Regions from separate parts of the Kitasatospora sp. NPDC098652 genome, predicted to be linked through region 2. Evidence: riboswitches for the same ligand, from Rfam matches in the RefSeq annotation. Region 2 holds a riboswitch; each other region holds the start of a gene.
The links. A riboswitch is a leader RNA that binds a small molecule or an ion and turns the genes downstream of it on or off. The one in region 2 is predicted to bind cyclic di-AMP.
Positions count from the first base shown of each region.

Region 1 (3,920 bases), on a different contig from region 2:
GGCGCAGGGCCAGTCGCAGTTCGGCTCGGCCACCGGGCGCTCCTCCTCCGGCGCCAGCACGTTGCCCCGGACGGTGGCGAAGGCGATCAGCCCGCCGGCGGCCAGCAGGCCCGCGCAGATCAGCATCGCGGTGTGGAAGGCGGAGTCCACCGCGGACGGCACCCGGTAGGCGTCGCCGCTCAGTCCGGCCAGGGCCGGCAGGGCGGCCACCGCGAGCAGGCCGGCCGCGCGGGCGGCGGCGTTGTTGACGCCGCTGGCGATGCCCGCGTGCCGCACCTCGACGGCGGCCAGCACGGTGGCGGTCAGCGGTGCGACCAGCAGCGTCATCCCGGAGCCCATCACCGCGACGGCGGGCAGTACGTCCGCCCAGTAGGAGGAGCCGGGGCCGGTGCGCAGCATCAGCAGGACCCCGGCGGCGCACAGCAGCGGGCCGACGGTGAGCGGGACGCGCGGGCCGATCCGCTTGCCGAGCCGCCCGGCGCGCGCGGACAGGGTCAGCATCAGCAGCGTGATCGGCACCAGGGCGAAGCCGGAGACCAGCGGGGAGAAGCCCGAGACGATCTGCAACTGCACCACCAGGAGGAAGAAGACCCCGCTGAACGCCGCGTAGACGCAGAGGGTGACCAGGTTCACGGCGGTGAACAGCCGGGAGGAGAACAGTCCGAGCGGCAGCATCGGGTCGGGTGCGCGCCGCTCGACGGCCACGAAGGCGGCGGCCAGCAGCAGCCCGAGCGCACCGGTGACCCAGACCGCGGGGGACAGTCCCTCCCCGGCGGCGGTGAGCGCGTAGGTGACGGCGCCGAGCGCGAGGGCGGCGAGCAGGGCGCCGGGCACGTCGAAGCGGCCGGCGGCGGACTCGTCCCGGCTCTCCGGGACGTAACGGGAGGTCACCGCGATCACGGCGGCGGCCAGCGGCAGGTTCAGCAGGAAGATCCAGCGCCAGCCGGGGCCGTCCACCAGCCAGCCGCCGAGGAAGGGGCCGACGGCCGCCGACACCCCGCCCAGGCCGGACCAGAGGCCGACCGCCGCCGAGCGGTCGTCCGGGTGGAAGACCGCCTGGAGCATGGCGAGCGAGCCCGGGGTGAGCAGCGCCCCGCCGATGCCCTGGACGGCGCGGGCGGCGATCAGCACGTGGATGGTCGGGGCCGCGGCGCAGGCCGCGGAGGCGACGGCGAACCAGACCACGCCGATCAGGAAGACCCGGCGCCGTCCGTAGCGGTCGCCGAGGGCGCCGCCGAGCAGGATCAGACCGGCCAGGGTGAGCAGATAGGCGTTCAGGGTCCATTGCAGGGAGGCGAGGGAGGCGCCGAGGTCGGCGCCGATCCGGGGCAGGGCGACGTTGACGACGGTGCCGTCGAGCATCGCCATGCTGGAGCCGAGCACGGTCGCGAGGAGTACCCAGCGGCCCTGCGCGGTGCCCAGGCGCAGAGTGCCGGCTTGAGAGGTGGCCACGGGCCGAATCCTGCGCCCGCCGGGGCGCACGTGACAAGGGTCACCGGGTGGTGTGTCGGTCGGTGGCGGTGCGTGAACGGACGGTCGCACGGGGGTGGTGCCCGCGGCGCAGGGTGGTGGATCAGTGGCGCCGGGTGAATGGATCGTGCACTGACCGTGTAGGGGACCATTCGGAGGGTGACAGGGGTGGTGCGGTTTGTTGCCGATTCAAGAGATCGACATTGCTTCACCCGAACGGATGAGTTTTAGTTCAGCGACCGCCCGGCCAGTCCGGACGGATCCACCGGGTGGAACGCCGAGTCCTGCCGCTGCCCGGTGGCTCGCACCGAACTCTGTACGGCAGGAGCGGGGGACCCACAGGTAAGTCGCCGGACCGGAGTTCGCGCCTTTTCGGGCGCGGACCACCAGGGCCGGCTTGGGGTGAAGCCGCGCATGCGGCCGGGCAACTCCAGCCCGAACCCGACAGCTCACCTCGCAGGCGTCGGAGAGGAAAATTCCATGCCTGCACAGGCTCGTCGTATCGCCCTGCCCCGTGCCGCCCGCATCGGCATCGCCACCGCCGTCACCGGCGCCTCGTTCGTCCTGCCGCTCGTGACCGCGATCAGCGCCCAGGCGCACACCACCCCGGCGGCCACCACCGCTCCGGCCGCCTCCGAGGCCGCCGCTCCGGCTGCCGCCCCGGCCGCCCAGCAGAGCTACCGCGTCGTCAGCGGTGACTCCCTGTCGAAGATCGCCGACGTCAAGCACGTCGAGGGCGGCTGGCAGGCGCTGTACGAGCAGAACCGCTCGGTGGTCGGTGCCAACCCGAACCTGATCTTCCCCGGTCAGCAGCTGACCCTCGCCGGTCACGCCGCTGACGCCGCGAAGCCCGCCGCTCCGGCCAAGCCCGCCGCTCCGGCGAAGCCCGCCGCTCCGGCGAAGCCCGCTGCTCCGGCCGGCCAGGACACCTCCGCCGCTGCGGACACCCAGGTGCAGGTCCGGACCGAGGCCGCCAAGCCCGGCGCCCAGCTGCAGACCCAGGTTCAGACCGCCGCCCCGGCCCAGGCCGTCACCGCCGCCCCGGTCGCCGCCACCTCGGGCTACGTCGCCCCGCTCGCCAACCCGGTGCTGGGTGAGGCCTACGGCGTGGCCGGCTCGATGTGGGCCTCCGGCCACCACACCGGCCAGGACTTCGTCGCCGCCACCGGCACCCCGCTGCGCGCCGTCGCCAACGGTGTCGTGGTGAAGGCCGGCAATGGCGGCGCGTACGGCAACGAGGTCGAGATCAAGCTCGCCGACGGCAAGTACGCCCAGTACGCGCACCTGTCCTCGATCGGCGTGAGCATCGGTCAGACCGTCACCGTCGGTCAGCAGCTCGGCCTCTCCGGTGCGACCGGCAACGTGACCGGCCCGCACCTGCACTTCGAGATCCGTACCGGTCCGGAGTACGGCTCGGACATCGACCCGGTCGCCTACCTGCGGGCGCACGGCGTCGCGCTCTGACCCTTTGGGTCCTTCCGCAGGGACGTGTGAACCACCGCTGATGCGGGGCGAATCGACCGCCCGGGATGGTCATGTCGGGTGACCGCTCGACCGGGTGATCGCCGCACCAGTGGACCTGGGCGCGGGACACGCCCAAGGCCGGCCCGGCCGTACGGGACAACTCTCGTACGGCCGGGCCGGCCGCTGCCGTTTCCCGGCTCGGGGGGCGAGTTGGGGCGGGCGGAGGTCAGTTCCGGCGGGCCGGGAGGTCGTGTTCGGCGGCGGTCAGCAGCTCGTGCATCCGGTGGCCGAAGTCCTCGGTGTCGCGGGCGGGTTCGGGGAAGACCAGGCGGACGTCGCGGTGGCCGTGCGAGTGGTCCAGGCGCAGCACCAGGCCGTGGCGGTCCAGGGCGAGCGGGCGGATGTCCGGGCCGTGGGTGAGCAGCGCCGGGTCGAGCAGCCGGGTGAGCAGGTCGAGGGCGTCGGCGTGGTCGTCGGCCAGGTGGGTGAGCAGGGCGGCCTCGTGCCGGGCCAATGGGTCCGGGGCGGCGAGGGCGAGGTCGGCGGCGGTGAGCGCGCCGGTGCCGTACGGGGTGGCGAGGACGGCGTGGGCGACGTCGACCCGGAGGTGGACGCTGAGGCCGTCGTCGGCGAGGTGGGCCAGGTGCAGCCGGCCGGCCAGGGTGAGCCGGGCCCGGATGCGGTCGCGGACCGCCACGGGGGAGACGTCGGTGACGTCGAGCACGACGGCCAGGCCGTCGGTGGCGGTGGCGCTGGCGAGGGCCGCGACGAGCGGGGCGTCCAGCGGGGCGCGCAGGCGCAGTCGGGAGCCGTGGACGGAGACCGGGGTGTCCAGGTCGTGGTGCTCGCCGAGGGCGCGGACGGTGAGCGAGGAGGTCGCGCTGAGCAGGCTGCGGACCCGTTCGGCGGTGGTGGGCTCGGGCACCTCGGCGTCGCCGGCGGTGAGGCTCATGGACGGACCTCCTGTTGGTTAGGTGAGCCTAACC
Region 1 covers NZ_JBIWAQ010000034.1:35,834-39,753, forward strand. Annotated here, with positions in the region: gene ACIQWA_RS38215 (MFS transporter) at 1-1,368, opposite strand, end outside; cyclic di-AMP (ydaO/yuaA leader) riboswitch at 1,766-1,948, shown strand; gene ACIQWA_RS38220 (peptidoglycan DD-metalloendopeptidase family protein) at 1,951-2,934, shown strand; gene ACIQWA_RS38225 (DUF2470 domain-containing protein) at 3,161-3,886, opposite strand.
Region 1: another riboswitch for cyclic di-AMP. It lies ahead of ACIQWA_RS38220 (peptidoglycan DD-metalloendopeptidase family protein); the one in region 2 lies ahead of ACIQWA_RS32580 (transglycosylase family protein).

Region 2 (3,920 bases):
ACGGCGGCGGTGGACGCGCTGCTGGAGGAGGTCGGCGGGAACTCCGCCCAGCGTGGGGAGTTCATGTTCCAGCCGGAGCTGGTGATGCGGGGCTCCACCGGGGCCTGCGCGCGCTGAGAACCGGCCGCGGCCCGGACGGCCGGACGGCCGGACGGCCGGACGGGCCGGGCCGCGCTGGCCGGGCCGGGCGGGTCCGGGCAGAGCGGGCCAACTGACGGGCCCCGGAGGGCGGTTGCTCTCCGGGGCCCGTCGGCGTGCGGTGGCTCGGGGGCGGCCCGGCCCGGCCCGGCCCGCTCCGCTCCGCCCGGCCGGGCCCGGCCCGTGGGCCGGGGTTTGACCATGCGGAATCCGGGCCTGCGGGTACGCCGGAGCCCCGGGAGGAGCGGGTGCGCTCTCCCCGGGGCTCCGGCGTCAGCCGTTGGCGGTCGCTAGGTTCGCGGTCGCTCAGACCCGGCCGGCGAAGTCCGGGGCCCAGTTGGCGATGGTCTGGAGGCGGACGCCCGAGCTCGGGTTGGCGGCCTCGACGTACTGGCCGTTGCCGATGTAGATGGCGACGTGGTAGACGCCGGAGTCCTGGCCGTTGTTGGACCAGAACAGCAGGTCGCCCGGCTGCAGGCTGTCCAGCGAGACGTGGGTGCTGGCGGCGGCCTGGTCGGCGGCGACGCGCGGGATGTTGATGCCGGCGGCGCGCAGCGCGGCCTGGGTCAGGCCGGAGCAGTCCCAGCCGCCGTTGCCGGTGCCGCCGTAGACGTACGCCTGGCCGATCTTCGACTGGGCGAAGGAGACCGCGGCGGCCATGCTGCCGGTGGCGGCCGGGGCCGCGGCCGGGGTCTGCGCCTGGGCGGCCGGCTTCGACGCGGGCTTGGTGGCGGACGGCTTGCTCTGGGCGGTCGGCTTGGCGTTCACGGCACCGCCGTTCGAGGCCTGGCCGGCCTTCTGCGAGCGGTCGAACCAGGTGAAGTCCGAGCCGGACTTGGCGGCGGACTGGTCGTCCTGGGCCGAGGCGCCGTCACCGAAGGTCAGCTGCTCGCCCGGGTAGATGGTGTCCGGGCCCTCGGTCAGGGTGCTGCGGTTGAGGTCGTACAGCCGCTGCCAGCCGCCCTGGATGTTGTGCTTGTCGGCGATCGAGGACAGCCAGTCGCCGTCGACGACGGTGTAGCTGCCGGCCTGGGCCTGCGCCTGGCGCTTCTGGGCCCAGGTGCTGTTGGCGGACTGGGCGGAGGCGGCCGCGGAGTCGCCGGAGGCCTGGGCCTGGTCCTGCGCGGGGGCGGCGGGCTTGGCGGGCTTCGCGGCGGGCTTGCTCGGGGTGGCCGGCTTGGCGGCGGGCTTGGCGGCGGCGGAGCCGGCCGAGGTGTCGACGGTGGGCGCGGCGCCGCCCTTGGTCAGACCGGCCTGGACGGAGCAGACCGGCCAGGCGCCGGGGCCCTGCGAGGCGAGCACCTTCTCGGCGACGGCGATCTGCTGGTCCTTGGTGGCCTGGTTGGCCTGCGGGGCGTAGGCGGTGCCGCCGAACGCGGCCCAGGTGCTGGAGGTGAACTGGAGGCCGCCGTAGAAGCCGTTACCGGTGTTGATGCTCCAGTTGCCGCCGCTCTCGCACTGGGCGACCTTGTCCCAGGTGGCGACGGGGGCGGCGTTCGCGGTGCCGGTGGTGAGGCAGGGGACGGTGAGGCCGACGCCGGCGACGCCGAGGGCGGCGATCACGCGACGGGTGCGGCTGGACAGGCGGTTTCCGTTGGAAGGCAGCATGAAGACGCGGTCCTCTCCCACGCCTGCGAGGTGAGCTGTCGGATTCGGGCTGGAGTTGCCCGGCCGCGCTGTGGGCGCGGCTTCACCCCTAGCCCTGGACGGTTCCGGAGAACGGTCCGGGGCGACTTACCTGTGGTTCCCCCGCTCCTGCCGTGATGCGTTTTCGCGCTGCCAGGACATCCGACGGCAGGACTCGGCGTCGCGGATGAACTGGGTCCGTGTGGTCACGAACGGGGAGCACGTTAAGCAGACTTAAGTGAGAACTGCAAATACCTGTGATGCGCATCACGGTTTAGCGAGAAACGCCGCACGGCCCGTAATTCATGATCGTAAATGATCGTTTTCCGGCAATATCGCAGCGGATTCTGATAACTGGCTCCGCCTCAGGAAAGAGGTGACGGAGCGTTGGAGCGCAAAGGGCGCGCGCCCGGGGTGCGGGGGGAGTGGCCGTGAATCGCGCGCCGGGGAACGCCCTCGCCATCCGTCGGATATTCATCGACAAATGAACCGGAAACGGACATTGCGTCGCATTGTCGGCCCAGCTCACCAGTGGGGTGAATCGGAACGCGCCGAAAGGGTCCGGAACGAAGTCGTTCCGGACCCTTTCGACGGTATGCGTGGTACGGGCCGTACGGGTTCCGCCGGTGGCGGCCGACGGGCGTTCAGCGGGTCGTGCTAGCCCTCCAGGGGCCCTTCGGCGGCCGCGTGGGCCCGCCGGGAACCCTCGGCCCCGACGGTGGCCGCGGCCTCCGCCTCGGCCTCGGCGAGCTCCTCCGCCGTCGGCACCGGCAGGGCGGCCAGGTAGGTGGAGGCGATCAGCTGGCCGACCGTCGGGTAGGCGCCCAGCGGCGCGGCCGACGGGCAGCCGGTCTCCTCGGCGGCCGCGGCGAGCAGCTCCGAGTCCGCCTCCGGACCGATCACGAGCGGGGCCAGGGCCGGGCGCTCGGAGCCGGTCTCCTTGAGGTGGCCGACGGCGGCGGCGACCGAGCCGGGCACGTCCAGCGCGGCGGCGACGACCGGGACGGCCAGTCGGGCGGCCAGCAGCACGCCGGTGATCCCGGCCGCGGCGGCCGCGTCCTCGCCGCCGACGGTGGTCAGGACCACGCCGTCCGCGGCGGTCGCGATGGCGAACAGCCGGGCCCGGTCGGCCCGCGCCAGCCCGGCCTCGGACAGCCGGACGTGGACGGCCTCGGCCAGCAGCGGGTGCGGGCCCAACGCGTCGGTGACGGTCGCGCCGTACTCGGCGGCGACGGCGTGAAGCCCGGTCAGGAAGTCGTGCGGGCCCGGGACCAGCGGCACCACGACGGGCGTCGGCAGTCCGGCCTCGGCGGCCGCCGCCAGCAGCTCCGCGACGGTGTGCTCCTGCGGGTCCGCGGCCCCGGCGTCGGTGGCCGGGAGGTAGCCGACCGCGGCCTGGACGCCGGCGTGCTCGCTGCGGACGATCGAGAGCAGCTCCGCGACGACCGAGCGGGACTCGGGCCCCGCGGTCGCGGGTACGGCGAGCACCAGGGCCGGCGAGCCGGTGCGGATCTCGGGGCGCTCGGGGCGGCGGTGGCGCCCCCGCGCACGGGAGCCTGGAGTGCGGACGGGCAGTGGCGCGCCCGGGATGGCTGCGGTGCTCATGCCGGAGATCGTAGGACATCTGCCCGTCAGGCCTGCAGTCGGCTGCCGTACGGGTTTCGGGTGGTCACGGTGCGGGGGTCGTGTTCATGCCGCTCCGGTCCGGGGCGATTGCCTACAATCCGGACATTCCTCGCCCAAGCCCCGTACGGAGCCCCTCAGTTGCCCTGACGCATCCGGTGGGGCGGCGCGTTGCACCGGTCTGGCGTGAGATGTCTCACAGTCGCCGGGCGGCCTGACGGAGGGTCACGGCGGGGCGACTCCCGGCATTCGAAGATCAACATTCAGCGGGGAACCGCTCACGGCCGGTTATGGACGGACCGTCGATTCAATCGCCTATGTCCGTTTACGTACCGTCAGGAGAAGGGTCCGTGAAGAGTTCGCGGCGACCGTCGAAAAGCCTCGTGCACCTGCAATGTCCCGTGCTGATGCACGTGCACTGCGGCTATCATCGCGTCAAGTGAGGCGTTGTGCCGGGCCGGTACGGGGCCGGTCCGTTCGTTCGGCGGGTGCCGGGGCGCCGCGCTGGACGACAACTCCGGAGCTCTTCGGGA
Region 2 covers NZ_JBIWAQ010000020.1:152,256-156,175, forward strand. Annotated here, with positions in the region: gene ACIQWA_RS32575 (LacI family DNA-binding transcriptional regulator) at 1-117, shown strand, start outside; gene ACIQWA_RS32580 (transglycosylase family protein) at 445-1,746, opposite strand; cyclic di-AMP (ydaO/yuaA leader) riboswitch at 1,754-1,916, opposite strand; gene ACIQWA_RS32585 (hypothetical protein) at 2,422-3,369, opposite strand.

Region 3 (3,920 bases), on a different contig from region 2:
AGACCGGGTATCCGGCGCTGCCGCTGGAGCAGCAGCGGATCCGGCTGCTGGGCGGGCTGGCGATGCTGGCCCAGCGCACCCAGGCGGAGGTCACCTGTGTGTTCGACGGGCAGGACCTGGACGTACCGGTCATCATGGCGCCGCCGCGCGGGGTCCGGGTACGGTTCAGCCGGACCGGCGAGACCGCGGACGAGCTGATCCGCCGTCTGGTCCGGGCCGAGCCGCAGGGCCGTCCGGTGGTGGTGGTCTCCACCGACCGGGAGGTCGCGGAGGGCGTGCGGAAGGCGGGTGCGCGCCCGGTGGCCTCGGTGCTGCTGCTGAACCGGCTGGCCCGGCCCTGAGCTGGGGCCGGAGGCGGTGACGGCAGGTCAGTGGGGTTTCCGTGCGGGTGTGCGGATCCGGTGAAGTCAGTGGGGGAAGCGGAGTTCACGCCTTCGGGGGAGTGGCAAAACGGGTAGATCTTCACTAGGGTCTGGCGTCAAACCTATTTTCCGGAATCTCACCTGATCAGGTGAGTCCGATGGAAGAAGGAGCCGGTCTCTTGGCCTCCCACCGCCGTCCGAAGCAGCCCAGCCGCGCACGGGTCTCCGTGCTCACCGCTGCTGCTGCGACCGCGGTCGCCCTCTCCGCGCAGGTCGCCGCGCACGCGGCGCCGCAGCCGAACAAGAGCGACGTCAAGGCGCAGATCGACCAGCTCCAGCAGGAGCAGGAGCAGGCGGCCGAGAAGTACAACGGCGCCAAGGAGCGTGCCGACCAGCTCCGCAAGCAGGCCGACCAGCTCCAGGACCAGGTGGCCCGCAGCCAGGACCAGATGAGCCAGCTCCAGGTGGGCCTGGCCCAGGTCGCGGGCGAGCAGTACCGCACCGGTGGCATCGACCCGTCCGTGCAGCTGATGCTCTCCTCCGACCCGTCCGGCTACCTGGACAAGGCGTCGAGTGTCCAGCAGGCCAGCACCACCCAGACCGAGGCGCTCAAGGGCCTGCTCGACCAGCAGCGCCGGCTGGACCAGGAGAAGGCCGAGGCGGCCGCCGTGCTCGCCTCCCTGGACTCCACCACCAAGGACCTCAACCAGGCCAAGGCGGACGTCAACACCAAGTTGAAGGCCGCCCAGGACCTGCTGAACTCGCTCAGCGCCGCCGACCGGGCCGCGCTCCGGGCCCAGCAGCAGCAGGACGACCGCGCCTCCCGCGGCGCCGACCGGGTCGACCTCAGCAACCTGCCGCCGGCCAGCGGCTACGCCGCCGTGGCGGTGGCCAAGGCGATGAGCAAGCAGGGCTCGCCGTACGTCTGGGGCGCCACCGGGCCCTCCACCTTCGACTGCTCGGGCCTGATGGTCTGGGCGTACGGTCAGGCCGGCGTCTCGCTGCCGCGCACCTCGCAGGAGCAGGGCCACATCGGGACCGCCGTGACGCTGGCCACCGCCCAGCCGGGCGACCTGGTGATCTACGGCGGCGACATGCACCACGTCGGGATGTACATCGGCAACGGCATGGTGGTCCACGCGCCGCACACCGGTGACGTGGTGAAGGTGATGAAGGCCGACGCGATGCCGATCAACACGATCCGCCGGATCTGACGCCCCGGCACCACCCCGAGGGCCGGTTCCGGCCCTGTGATCCGCGCCACCTCCGATCGGGGGTGGCGCTTCGGGTGTGGGTCCCCGATGGGCCGGACGGTGAGAGTCGATCAGCTTTGCGTGCGGCGCTGATCACCATCAGTCATTTTCACAAAAGAACATGGGTAATCTTCCGTCTTTTTTCTGACAAGGATTTGAACCGATCACGGTTCAGTTACTAGGGTCGTGCCCCGAACCACCGCACAGTCGATCACCCAGCCCGGGTGGCGGCGGTGGTTACCGCCGAGTTCGCGAAACAGCGGGGCAGGTCGGAACGACTGCCCGACAGGGGAGCCCAGTAGTCGGGGGCGCTGCGGAGCGGAGCCGGGGAACCACACGTTCCTCCGGGGTGAATCGGCGCCAGGTCGGCCGTAGGTGAGGCCGGTGAGGCGTCGTAGGGCATGCTTCCGGCCCGAACCCGTCAGCTCACCCGGTAGGCGGGAGTAGGAAGAAGGAGTCCGCCTTCGTGGCGTCCCATCGTCGTCCCAAGCCCGCCAGCCGTACCCGCGTCTCGATCCTGACCGGTTTCGCCGCCGCGGCCGTCGCCCTCTCCGCGCAGTCCGGCGCGCACGCCGACCCGCAGCCGACCAAGGACCAGGTCAAGGAGCAGGTCGACCAGCTCAACGAGCAGGCCGAGCAGGCGACCGAGAAGTACAACGCCGCCCAGGAGAAGCAGCAGGAGCTGGAGAAGCAGGTCTCCGGCCTCCAGGACCAGGTGGCCCGGCAGCAGGCCCAGGTGACCGACCTCCAGGGCGGCCTGGCCGAGATCGCCGGCGAGCAGTACCGCAACGGGGGCATATCCCCGACGGTCCAGCTGATGTTCTCCTCCAGCCCGGACAACTTCCTCAACCAGGCCGGCGCGCTGAACCAGGCGGGCAGCACCCAGAAGAACCAGCTCAAGCAGCTGCAGGACCAGCAGCGCAAGCTGGACCAGGACCGCACCGAGGCCCAGGGCAAGCTCGGCGAGCTGGAGGCCACGACCCAGCAGCTGAAGGCCTCCAAGGACGAGGTCCAGAACAAGCTCAAGGCCGCCCAGGACCTGCTCAACACGCTGACCGAGCAGGAGCGCCAGGCGATCAAGGCGGCCGAGGAGAAGGCCGCGGCCGACGCCGCCGCGAAGGCCGCCGCCGCCAAGCCGGCCACCCCGGACCGTGCCTCGCGCGACAACAGCCGCAGCGACCTCGGCTCGGGCTCCACCGCCGCGCCGGTCAAGGTCGCCCCGGGCAGCTCGCACGGTGCCGCCGCGCTGGCCGCCGCCGCCACCAAGGTCGGCAGCCCGTACGTCTGGGGCGCCACCGGCCCCGGCTCCTTCGACTGCTCCGGCCTGATGGTCTGGGCGTTCAACCAGGCCGGGGTGTCGCTGCCGCGCACCTCGCAGGAGCAGGCCGGCGCCGGCACCCGGATCGGCTCGGACATCTCCCAGGCCCAGCCCGGCGACATGCTGATCTTCTACGGCGACGCCCACCACGTCGGCATCTACGCGGGCAACGGCCAGGTGCTGCACGCTCCCAAGCCGGGCGCGTCGGTGCGCTACGAGGCCGTCTCCAACATGCCGCTGTCCTCCATCGTGCGGGTCTGATCCCCACCCACGCGTTCACGGGCCCGGTCCTCCGTCACGGAGGGCCGGGCCTGCGGCTTTTCCGGCGGCTCGACCTGGTGTCCGATTAGGGGTCAAATATTCGGGTCGGTAGGGGTTTGGACTCACTTGCCCGGACTCGCTAACGTCTGCCACCGGACTCCCGCTCGACGGCCGCCCACCGGGGCGCGGCCGCGGGGCCGCGCCGCAGGACTGGAGCCGTTGCCGCCATGCCCGTGCACCGTCGTTCCCAACTGCTCGCCCGTGCGCTGGTACTGACCGCGGCCGCCACCACGGCCCTGGGTGTGGCGACCGCCGGCAGCGCCCAGGCCGCCCCCGGGGCGCCGGACGCGCCCGACCGCAAGGACGTCAAGGCCCAGGTCGAGCAGCTGTACGACGAGGCCGAACAGGCCTCGGAGAAGTACAACGCCGCGCAGGAGGCGCAGAAGCGGCTGCAGGGCGAGACCACGATCCTCCAGGGCGAGGTCGCCACCGCCCAGGATCAGCTCAACGAGCTGCGCGGGGACCTCGCCACGGTCGCCGGGGCCGAGTACCGGGGCGGCGGGATGACCCAGACCGCCCAGCTGATGCTCTCCAGCGACCCGGAGGCCTACCTCACCCGGGCCCGCACCCTCGGCCAGGCCGCCGAGCGCCAGCAGGAGACCCTGCACGAGCTGGTCACCCGTCAGCGCCGGCTCGACCAGCGCCGCACCGAGACCGCCGCCAAGC
Region 3 covers NZ_JBIWAQ010000016.1:61,609-65,528, reverse strand. Annotated here, with positions in the region: gene ACIQWA_RS28870 (NYN domain-containing protein) at 1-341, shown strand, start outside; gene ACIQWA_RS28865 (NlpC/P60 family protein) at 542-1,576, shown strand; cyclic di-AMP (ydaO/yuaA leader) riboswitch at 1,915-2,071, shown strand; gene ACIQWA_RS28860 (NlpC/P60 family protein) at 2,082-3,194, shown strand; gene ACIQWA_RS28855 (NlpC/P60 family protein) at 3,422-3,920, shown strand, end outside.
Region 3: another riboswitch for cyclic di-AMP. It lies ahead of ACIQWA_RS28860 (NlpC/P60 family protein); the one in region 2 lies ahead of ACIQWA_RS32580 (transglycosylase family protein).

Region 4 (3,920 bases), on a different contig from region 2:
ATGCCCTTGGCCAGGCGGGCCGGGTTGGTGACGAACAGGTCGTCGCCGACCAGCTGGACCTTGTCGCCCAGCTTGACGGTCATGGCCTTCCAGCCGTCCCAGTCCGACTCGTCCAGCGGGTCCTCGATGGAGACCAGCGGGTAGGAGGCGACCAGCTCGGCGTAGTACTCGATGAGCTCGGCGGAGGTCAGCGCCTTGCCCTCGAACTGGTAGGCGCCGTCCTCGTAGAACTCGGAGGCGGCGACGTCCAGGGCGAGCGCGATGTCGCGGCCGGGCACGTAGCCGGCCTTCTGGATGGCCTCGGTGATGAGGTCCAGGGCCTCGCGGTTGCTGTCCAGGTTCGGCGCGAAGCCGCCCTCGTCGCCGAGGCCGGTGGACAGGCCGCGCTCCTTCAGCACGCCCTTGAGGGTGTGGTAAACCTCGACGCCCCAGCGGACGGCCTCGGAGAAGGACTCCGCGCCGATCGGGGCGATCATGAACTCCTGGATGTCGACGTTGGAGTCCGCGTGCGAGCCGCCGTTGAGGATGTTCATCATCGGGACCGGCAGGACGTGCGCGTTCGGGCCGCCCAGGTAGCGGAACAGCGGCAGGTCGCTGGCCTCGGAGGCGGCGTGCGCGACGGCCAGCGAGACGCCCAGGATGGCGTTGGCGCCGAGCGAGGACTTGTCCGGGGTGGCGTCCAGGTCGAGCATGGCCTGGTCGATCAGGCGCTGCTCGGTGGCGTCGTAGCCGACCAGCTCGGGGCCGATCTGCTCGATGACGGCCAGGACGGCCTTCTCCACGCCCTTGCCGAAGTAGCGGTTCTTGTCGCCGTCGCGCAGTTCGAGCGCCTCGAAGGCGCCGGTCGAGGCACCCGACGGAACAGCGGCACGACCCGTGCTGCCGTCGTCGAGGCCGACCTCGACCTCGACCGTGGGGTTGCCGCGGGAGTCGAGGATTTCACGGGCTACGACGACATCGATGGACGGCACGAAGCATCTCCTTGCGGAAGCAGGGTCCGGCTGCGGGTGGTGCCGTCGGCCGGACGATTGCGGAGTCGTTACGACCAGAGCCTAACCGCCCGGGCTCCCGGGGCCACGTCGGCCTGGGCTGCGTCTCACCGTGTGGCCCGGCTACCCACCGGTAGTTCACCTGCTCGTCCCGGCGCGTCCCACCGGGGCGGGCGGACGCGGACGTAGGGGGCCGCCGGGCGCGGCCCCCTACCTGTCCAGCGTGTCGTCACCTGTCCAGCGTGTCGTCCGCCGTGGAAACGGTCCGGCTCAGCCCAGGTGCAGGACCTGGCCGGGCACGATCAGGTCCGGGTTGCCGCCGACCGTGCCGCGGTTGCCGTCGTACAGCGCCTGCCAGCCGCCGGACACGCCCTGGGCGGTGGCGATGCCCGACAGGGTGTCGCCGTCCCGGACGGTGTAGTCGTGGCCGGTCGTGGCGGCCGGGGCCTGGGCGGCCCGCGGGGCGGCGTGCTTGGGGGCGTACTGCTGCGCCGACGGGTCGGCGGGCTTCTCGGCCTGCTTCGGCGCGGCGTGCTTCGGCGCGTACTGCTGGACCGGCTTCGACTGGGCGGGCTTCGCGGCGGCCTTGGGGGCCTGCTGCTTGGGCGCCTGCTGCTGGGCCTGCTGCTTCTGCGGCTTGGCGTCCGAGGAGGTGTCCACCTCGGCCGGGGCACCGCCCTTGCTCAGGCCGGCCTTCTTGGAGCAGACCGGCCAGGCGCCGGGGCCCTGCGAGGCGAGGACCTTCTCGGCGACCGCGATCTGCTGCGCCTTGCTGGCCTGGTTGGCCTGCGCCGCGTACGCGGTGCCGCCGTACGCCTTCCAGGTGCTGGGGGTGAACTGGAGGCCGCCGGAGAAGCCGTTGCCGGTGTTGATGCTCCAGTTGCCGCCGCTCTCGCACTGGGCGACGGAGTCCCAGACGGAGGCCGGGGCGGCGGAGGCACCGGTGGCGGTGAGGAGCGGCAGTGCGAGTCCGACGCCGGCCACACCTGCGACGGCGATGGCCTTCTCGGCCTGGGTGCGACGACGATGACGGCCAGTTCCAACGAACAGCATGAAGGTCCCTCTCCGCACGCCTGCGAGGTGAGCTGTCGGGTTCGGACCGGGAGGTGGCCCGGCCGCCGTCTGCGGAATCGATTCCGCGCGGGCGGCTTCACCCCGAGCCGTGGAGGAACGGCAACAAACCTGGTTCCCCCGCCCCTGCCCAGGGTTCTGGTCGGTTTCCCGTGACGCGGCGGGCAGGATTCGGCGTCCCGCGCACGAGGTCCGCAGCTGCGAACTCCACGGAGACTAGACAGATCCTCAGACGAATCACAAGCTCATATCACCGACATCACACCAGAATTACGGCCCGTGTTCGATCGCCTACCAACGGCGGGTCTTTGTCCGGTTTGATGGGCGTTCATACCGTCGCTGGTGGCCGGTTCCGGATGCCTCGTCAGCGTGTCGCCGGCTCAGGAAGGCCGTGCGGCGACCTGAGCTCCGGACTGAATTCGACCGGAAGTTCGCGCAATCCACGCATGATCAGGCCACCCCGCCAGCGCAGATTCTCCGGGCTTTCGGCCAGGCGCAGATCGGGCAGCCGGGAAAGCAGCGTGGCCAGCGCGGACCGCCCCTCCAGCCGGGCCAGCGGGGCGCCGATGCAGTAGTGGATGCCGTGCCCGAACCCCAGGTGGGGGTTGTCGCTCCGGGCCAGGTCGAGGGTGTTCTCGTCGGAGAACCTGGCCGGATCGCGGTCCGCCGCCGCCAGCACCACCAGCACCGGATCCCCGACCGGGATCTCCACCCCGCCGATGGTCAGCGGACGGGTCGCGAACCGCCAGGTCGCCAGCTCCACCGGCCCGTCGTAGCGCAGGAGTTCCTCGATCCCGGTCTCCAGCAGCGCGGTCTCGCCGCGGGCCACCGACTCCTGCAGCAGGGCCCGCTGCCCGGGATTGCGCAGCAGCGCGTACGTGCCGTTGCCGATGAGGTTCACCGTCGTCTCGAACCCGGCGAAGAGGAGGATGAAGGCCATCGCGGCGGCCTCGTTCTCGGTCAGGTGCTCGCCGTGGTCGCTCGCCCGGATCAGGCCGGAGATCAGGTCGTCCCCGAGATCCGCCCGCTTGCGGTGGATCAGCTCCAGCAGGTACGCCCGCATCCGCTTCACCGCCCGCCCCACACCGCCGCGTTGGCCGCCCGCCTGGCCCGGCTTGGTGTGGCGCAGCATCATTCCGGCCCAGTCGCGGAAGTCGTCCTGGTCCTCGGCCGGCACGCCCAGCATGTCGCAGATCGCGTAGATGGGGAGCGGGAACGCGAACTCGTGGATCAGGTCCGCCGAACCGCGCTGCGCGAAGCCGTCGATCAGCCGGTCGGTCAGCTGCTGGACCCGCGGCTCGAACTCGGCCACCCGGCGCGGGGTGAACGCCTTCGCCACCAGGCGGCGCAGCCGGGTGTGGTCCGGCGGGTCGATGTTCAGCAGGTGGGTCATCAGGTCCGCCTGCCGCTCCCCCGGGATGCCCACCCGGCCGGTGCGGTGCGCCTGCTCGCTGTGGTGCGCCGGGTTCTTCGACAGCCGGCTGTCCGCGAGCGCCTGCCGGGCGTCCGCGTAGCGCGTCACCAGCCAGGCCTCCACCCCGCTCGGCAGCTTGGTGCGGTGCACCGGCGCGTGCTCGCGCAGCCAGGCGTAGGCGGGGTACGGGTCGGCGGCGAACTCCCAGGTGAAGAGCTGCGGGTCGGGCTGGGCGGCGGGCTGGGCGCCCTCGGGCTGAGCTGGCATGGGTCGACCGTAACCGCTGGACCGGACGGGCCCGGACCACCGGCGGACGCGCCCTCGCCACCGGCCGGAGGTCACCGCCGCGCGAACCGTCCGTGACCGGCGCGCGAGCGGGGCGCCGACACTCCGTGGACGGCTCGTGGACGCCGGGTGGACAGGCCTTGGCCAGCTCTTGGCCGGGC
Region 4 covers NZ_JBIWAQ010000014.1:138,805-142,724, reverse strand. Annotated here, with positions in the region: gene eno (phosphopyruvate hydratase) at 1-971, opposite strand, end outside; gene ACIQWA_RS27325 (transglycosylase family protein) at 1,260-2,042, opposite strand; cyclic di-AMP (ydaO/yuaA leader) riboswitch at 2,044-2,214, opposite strand; gene ACIQWA_RS27320 (cytochrome P450) at 2,425-3,741, opposite strand.
Region 4: another riboswitch for cyclic di-AMP. It lies ahead of ACIQWA_RS27325 (transglycosylase family protein); the one in region 2 lies ahead of ACIQWA_RS32580 (transglycosylase family protein).